3 regions of the Streptomyces sp. NPDC039480 genome follow, and region 3 is predicted to be linked to each of the others. Evidence: riboswitches for the same ligand, from Rfam matches in the RefSeq annotation. Region 3 holds a riboswitch; each other region holds the start of a gene.

Region 1 (2,251 bases), on a different contig from region 3:
CCCCATCGGCTGGCTGGAGCTCGTCGGCGCCATCGGCTCCCTCGTCACCCTGCTGACCGCCGTCCTCTTCTACTTCGGCTGGGCGAGCACCGACGCCGAGACCAAGGCGCTCGGGCTGCGCGACACCGTCTTCCACTTCTCGACCAGCGACTACCTGCTGCGCAGCGTCGGCGCCCTCTACCTCCCGGCCTGGTTCGCGGCAGGCATCGCGCTCGGCACGCTCGGAGTGCTCCGCTGGGCGGCGGGCGCACCGGAACGGCTCGCCCGCGCCGTGCGCGTGCTGCGGTTCGCGTGGGCGGTGCCCCTCGCCCTCGTACCGCTGTATCCGCTCAACCCCTGGCTGTTCGACCTGCTGCTGCCGCTCGCCGCGATCGGCGGCTTCGCGCTCAACGCGTACGCCCGGACGCGTGACCGCCGGGACCTGCGGCTCTGGGGGCTCACCCTCTTCATCTGCGTCCTGTCGCTGTTCTGGGCCGTGTCGACGTACGCGGCGATCGCGGGCCGCGGCCGGGCGGAGCTGACCGAACGGACCCTGCGCAGCGACTTCCCGGCTGTCGCCGTCTTCAGCGAGAAGGATCTGATGATCCGCGGCGGCGGCAGCTGCTTCCGTCGCGTCACCGACAAGGGCAGCCAGTACGCGTACGAGTACGGCGGGCTGCGGCTGTTCCACGTCTCCGGAGACCGCGTCTTCCTGGTGCCCCGCTACTGGACGCCCGAGGACGGCACCCTCTACGTCCTCAAGGAGGGGCCGGGTCAACGCGTCGACCTGCTCAGCGGGACCGGTCACCGGGAGCGGGAGTGCCGGGGATAGCCAACCGGCGTGGCGTCGCGGGTGGCTCGTGTGTGGCCCCGCGTGTCGCACCTCACTTTTCGGATCCTGCCGTGATCCGGACCACCGGGGGACGGCGTCGTAAAGTGATCAGTGCAGCTGGTTCGCCCCGTCCGCCAGGCGGGAGCGTCGCAAGAGGGAACCCGGTGGAAATCCGGGACTGCCCCGCAGCGGTGAGCGGGAACGACCGCCGTCACACGCACTGGGACCGGAGACCGGTCCTGGGAAGCGACGGCCAGTAGGCGTCCTCCCCCAGGAGGATGTGCCCGCGAGTCCGAAGACCTGCCCGCTGTCCGCGCGCGAACCCTTTCGGGCGCGGATATCCCGGTGACCTCGAGGGCGGGTCGGCGCACACATCGGACGGACGGCCGCGCCACCCGCGCGATCCCTCCCCCGTCCGGTCGGTCGCCCCTTCGCGCTCTCGTCCCGTCCCCGGGATCTCAGGGATTCATCTCGCGAAGGAGATCTCCGTGACCACCAAGCCCGCAGCCGCGGCAGCACGGGCCACCGTGTACGGCTACCCCCGCCAGGGCGGCAACCGCGAACTGAAGAAGGCGATCGAGGGCTACTGGAAGGGCCGCGTCACCGCCGACGCCCTCCGTACCGCCGCCGCCGACCTCCGCCGCGCGAACTGGCAGGAACTCGCCGACGCCGGCATCGGCGAAGTCCCGACCGGCGACTTCTCGTACTACGACCACGTCCTGGACACCACCGTCATGGTCGGCGCCGTCCCCGAACGGCACCGCAGCGCGGTCGAGACGAACACGCTCGACGGCTACTTCGCGATGGCGCGCGGCACTCAGGACGTGGCGCCGCTGGAGATGACCAAGTGGTTCGACACGAACTACCACTATCTGGTGCCCGAGTTGGGCCCGGGGACGGTCTTCAGCGCCGATTCGACCAAGCAGGTCACCGAGTTCAAGGAGGCCCGGGCCCTCGGCCTCTCGGCCCGGCCCGTCCTCGTCGGCCCGGTCACCTACCTGCTGCTGGCCAAGCCCGCGCCCGGGGTGGCCCCCGACTTCGACCCGCTGACCCTCCTCGACCGTCTCCTGCCGGTGTACGCCGAGGTCCTCGCGGACCTGCGCGCGGCGGGCGCCGAGTGGGTGCAGCTCGACGAGCCCGCCCTCGTCCAGGACCGCACGCCGGCCGAACTGAACGCGGCCGAGCGCGCCTACCGCGACCTGGGCGCCCTCACCGACCGCCCCAAGCTGCTCGTCGCCTCCTACTTCGACCGGCTCGGCGCCGCCCTGCCGGTGCTCGCCAAGGCCCCGGTCGACGGCCTCGCCCTCGACTTCACCGGGGCGGCCGCCGCCAACCTCGACGCGCTCGCCGCCGTGGGCGGCCTGCCCGGCAAGCGGCTCGTCGCCGGTGTCGTCAACGGCCGCAACATCTGGGTCAACGACCTGGAGCAGTCCCTCGCCA
Region 2 (2,251 bases), on a different contig from region 3:
CCTCCGACCTGCAGGGCGAGGCCGACCGCCTCGCCTGGCTCGCCGGGCGGGGCATCCCGGTGCCGCGCATCGTCGAGCGGGGCGCCGACGACCGCACGGCGTGGCTGGTGACCGAGGCGGTGCCCGGCAGACCGGCCGCCGACGAGTGGCCTGCGGAGCAGCGGTACGCCGTGGCCGAGTCGCTCGCCGACCTCGCCGGAGCCCTGCACCGACTGCCCCTGGAGGACTGCCCGTTCGACCGCTCCCTGCCGGTCACCATGGAGCAGGCCGCACACCACGTCGCCGAAGGCCTGCTGGACCTGGACGATCTCGACGAGGAGCGCGCCGGATGGACCGGGCAGCGCCTCCTCGACGAACTGCGCCGCACCCGCCCGGCGGCGGAGGACCTGGTCGTCACCCACGGCGACCTCACCCCGGAGAACGTCCTCCTCGACCCCGACACCTGCCGCGTCACCGGAGTCATCGACGTCGTCCGCCTCGGCAGGGCGGACCGGCACACCGATCTCGCCATACTCGTAAGGGAGTTGGCGCACGAGGAAGACCCCTGGTTCGGACCCGAGTACGCCGAACGGTTCCTGCGGCGGTACGAGGAGCAGACGGCGACCGCGGCCGACAAGGAGAAGCTGGACTTCTACCGGCTGCTCGACGAATTCTTCTGACCGGGCGGACAGCCTCTGAGCAGGGGCGTACGCGGTGGTGGTGTGCGCTCGGGTGTGCCACCGGCGCGACCCGCGTGCAAGTTGTCAGGCAGATCTTTGCGCACTAGTGTCACCACGCCTTGGTGCTCGGGAAATCCGGTGTGATGCCGGTGCGGCCCTCGCCACTGTGATCGGGAAGTCCGGCTCCAGCCCTCGCGGCAGCCACTGGGTGCACACGTACCCGGGAAGGCGGAGTCCGGTCGGTACGACCCGTCAGCCAGGAGACCGGCCAAGGCACGTTGTCCATCCACGAGGTGCTGGAGAGGGTCTGCTGAGCCATGCACATAGCCGAGGGTTTCCTCCCGCCGGCGCACGCGATCGCCTGGGGCGTAGCGTCCGCGCCGTTCGTCGTCCACGGAGTCCGCTCCCTGACCCGTGAAGTCAAGGAACACCCGGAGAGCACGCTGCTCCTCGGTGCCTCCGGGGCCTTCACGTTTGTCCTTTCCGCGTTGAAAATCCCCTCGGTGACGGGCAGTTGCTCGCACCCGACGGGGACCGGGCTCGGGGCGATCCTGTTCCGGCCACCGATCATGACGGTGCTCGGCACCATCACCCTGCTCTTCCAGGCCCTGCTGCTCGCCCACGGCGGACTCACCACCCTGGGCGCCAACGTGTTCTCCATGGCGATCATCGGCCCCTGGGCGGGTTACGCGGTCTACCGGCTCCTGAGGCGGTACGACGTGCCGCTCATGGTCACCGTGTTCTTCGGGGCATTCGTCGCCGACCTGACCACGTACTGCGTCACCAGCGTCCAGCTGGCCCTCGCGTTCCCCGACCCCGGCAGCGGTTTCCTGGGCGCCCTGGGCAAGTTCGGCGGCATCTTCGCCGTCACGCAGATCCCCCTGGCCGTCAGCGAAGGCCTGCTCACCGTCCTGGTGATGCGTCTGCTCGTGCAGTCCAGCAAGGGCGAACTGACCCGCCTCGGCGTACTGCTGCAGCGCAAGCAGGCGGACACCGCGAAGAAGGCGGACACGACGAAGAAGACCGAGACGGGGGCCAGCGCCTGATGAGCCGGAACGCGAAGATCAACACACTGCTGCTCCTCATCGTCGCCGCGCTCGCGGTCCTTCCCCTGGCGCTCGGTCTCGGCGACGACGAGGAAGAGCCGTTCGCCGGCGCCGACGCCCAGGCCGAGACGGCGATCACCGAGATCGACCCGGACTATGATCCATGGTTCTCGCCGCTGTACGAACCCCCGTCCGGGGAAGTCGAGTCGGCGCTGTTCGCCCTGCAGGCGGCCATCGGCGCGGGCGTCCTCGCGTACTACTTCGGGCTGCGCAAGGGCCGCCGCCAGGGCGCGGAACAGGCACGGGACGAAGCGACGCGACCAGAAGCAGCGGGGACGGAAGCAGTGGGGCCGTCCACGTCGACCGGCTCCGGTGAGCCGGTCGACGTGGACGGCCCCCGGTCCGGGACCGAGCGGGTCTGACCCGGCGTGCTGCCCATCGACGCGGCGGCGCACAGCAGTCGCTGGCGCCGCCGGCATCCCGTGGACAAGGCCGTGCTCGGTCTCGGCCTCACCGTCCTGGCCATCTCGCTGCCGCCCTGGCCGG
Region 3 (2,251 bases):
TCGTCCGACACGATCCCGGGCATCGGCGAGATCGGCTACATCGGCCTCACCGCGTTCGTCCTGAACGTGGTCGTGACCGTCGTCCTCACCTTCGTCCTGAAGGCGCTGAAGGCGCCCGAGGGCATCGACGAGACGTCGCCGGAGGACTACACGGCGGACGCCGGCGACCCCGGCGTCGTCCAGGAACTGCCGAAGGCGACAGCGGGCGCCGGGCACTGATCCGCACCACCGCGCACGCGACTCGGGCCGCCGGAAAAAACCGGCGGCCCTTTGTCGTACCCGTGTTGCACACTGCGCCCATGGATTTCACGATCAGCATCAGAGAGGCACGACCCGAGGACTACGAGACCATCGGCGAGCTCACCGCGCAGGCCTATCTCTCCGAGGGGCACCTGGACTTCGGCGCGGAGGACCCCTATCTCACGGTGCTGCGCGACGTGCCGGCGCGGGCGGCGGCGGCCGAGGTCCTGGTGGCCGCGGCGGACGGGCAGGTGCTCGGCTGCGTCACCTACGTGCCGGCCGGCGGCCCGATGGCCGACATCGCGCGGGACAACGAGGCGGAGATCCGCATGCTGGCCGTCTCCCCCGAGACGCGGGGCCGGGGCGTGGGCGAGACGCTCGTACGGGAGTGCGTGCGACGCGCCGAGGAGGCGGGCCGCGGCGCGCTCGTCCTGTCCACGCAGAGGTCCATGCACGCCGCCCACCGGCTGTACGAGCGCCTCGGCTTCGTGCGGACGCCCGAGCGCGACTGGAGGCCGATCGAGACGGTGCCACTGCTGACGTACGCATTGAAACTCTAGTCACCGCCCCCGCAAGCCGACACAAGATGTGGGCCTGCTTCAAGAGCGCGGCACAAGATGTATGCTCATGCTCGCTGTCGCCGCAGGGGAATCCGGTGCAAGTCCGGAACTGTCCCGCAACGGTAGACGTGTACGCATTTGTCGTACGCGGAGTCCGAAGACCTGCCGGCAGTGCACCCGTGCCGTCCGGCCCGGGTGCCGACCGTCCGGGCCTCGTGGAATGGGCCGGTGGACGCGGTACGCCGCCCTGCCCGGGTGCGCCCGTGTGTGCCGTCCTCTCCCCCAGGCCCAGAGCCGAGCGAGGGAGAGCTCCACGTGACCATCGCGCCTGCCGAACCTGCGTCAGCGCTGTCACAGTCGACCGCCGAGGGTACCGAAGGCACCGACGGACCGGGGGCCGCGCTGCTGCGGACCCTGACCGACCTCACCGCCGACCTCCCCGACACCGACCCCGGCCGGGTCGCCGCCGCCGCGCTGCGCGGCCGGTCGGCCAGAGCCGACGAGTCGGAGCTGCGCGAGCTGGCGACCGAGGCGGCCGCGGGGCTCATCTCGGAGGACCCGGCCTACTCCCGGCTCGCCGCCCGGCTGCTCACCCTCTCCATCACCGCCGAGGCCGCGTCGCAGGGCGTGCGCTCCTTCACCGAGTCGATCGCCGTCGGCCACCGCGAGGGCCTGATCGCCGACCGCACGGCGTCCTTCGTCACCGAACACGCGGCCCGGCTCGACGCGCTCGTGGAGGCCGCGCTCGCCGACGGCGCCGACCTCCGCTTCGAGTACTTCGGCCTGCGCACCCTGCACAGCCGCTATCTGCTGCGCCACCCCATCACCCGGCAGGTCATCGAGACGCCGCAGCACTTCATGCTGCGCGTGGCGAGCGGCCTCGCGGAGGACGGCAGCGCACGCGCGCTCGACGAAGTGGCCGCGCTGTACCGCCTGATGAGCCGCCTGGACTACCTGCCGTCCTCGCCGACGCTCTTCAACTCCGGCACCCGCCACCCGCAGATGTCGTCCTGCTACCTCCTCGACTCCCCGCTGGACGAGCTCGACTCGATCTACGACCGCTACCACCAGGTCGCGCGGCTCTCCAAGCACGCGGGCGGCATCGGCCTCTCGTACTCCCGCATCCGCTCCCGGGGTTCGCTGATCCGCGGGACGAACGGGCACTCGAACGGCATCGTGCCGTTCCTGAAGACCCTGGACGCCTCGGTCGCCGCCGTGAACCAGGGCGGCCGGCGCAAGGGCGCGGCCGCGGTCTACCTGGAGACCTGGCACTCCGACATCGAGGAGTTCCTGGAGCTGCGCGACAACACGGGTGAGGACCAGCGGCGCACGCACAACCTCAACCTCGCGCACTGGATCCCCGACGAGTTCATGCGCCGGGTCGCCGCCGACCAGCAGTGGTCGCTGTTCTCGCCGTCCGACGTGCCCGAGCTCGTCGACCTGTGGGGCGA

Evidence for each region. Region 3 has a riboswitch for cobalamin ahead of ACZ56E_RS09560 (ribonucleoside-diphosphate reductase subunit alpha). Riboswitches for the same ligand answer to the same signal wherever they lie in the genome.
Region 1: it holds a riboswitch for cobalamin, as region 3 does, so the genes downstream of both, metE (5-methyltetrahydropteroyltriglutamate--homocysteine S-methyltransferase) here and ACZ56E_RS09560 (ribonucleoside-diphosphate reductase subunit alpha) in region 3, are expected to answer to the same signal.
Region 2: it holds a riboswitch for cobalamin, as region 3 does, so the genes downstream of both, ACZ56E_RS11510 (energy-coupling factor ABC transporter permease) here and ACZ56E_RS09560 (ribonucleoside-diphosphate reductase subunit alpha) in region 3, are expected to answer to the same signal.

The regions. Positions count from the first base shown of each region.
Region 1 covers NZ_JBVITX010000001.1:981,770-984,020, reverse strand. The annotation lists gene ACZ56E_RS03640 (hypothetical protein) at 1-811, shown strand, start outside; cobalamin riboswitch at 913-1,133, shown strand; gene metE (5-methyltetrahydropteroyltriglutamate--homocysteine S-methyltransferase) at 1,300-2,251, shown strand, end outside.
Region 2 covers NZ_JBVITX010000003.1:187,198-189,448, reverse strand. The annotation lists gene ACZ56E_RS11515 (APH(3') family aminoglycoside O-phosphotransferase) at 1-659, shown strand, start outside; cobalamin riboswitch at 763-946, shown strand; gene ACZ56E_RS11510 (energy-coupling factor ABC transporter permease) at 977-1,705, shown strand; gene ACZ56E_RS11505 (energy-coupling factor ABC transporter substrate-binding protein) at 1,705-2,127, shown strand; gene cbiQ (cobalt ECF transporter T component CbiQ) at 2,134-2,251, shown strand, end outside.
Region 3 covers NZ_JBVITX010000002.1:769,502-771,752, reverse strand. The annotation lists gene mctP (monocarboxylate uptake permease MctP) at 1-219, shown strand, start outside; gene ACZ56E_RS09565 (GNAT family N-acetyltransferase) at 300-800, shown strand; cobalamin riboswitch at 862-984, shown strand; gene ACZ56E_RS09560 (ribonucleoside-diphosphate reductase subunit alpha) at 1,116-2,251, shown strand, end outside.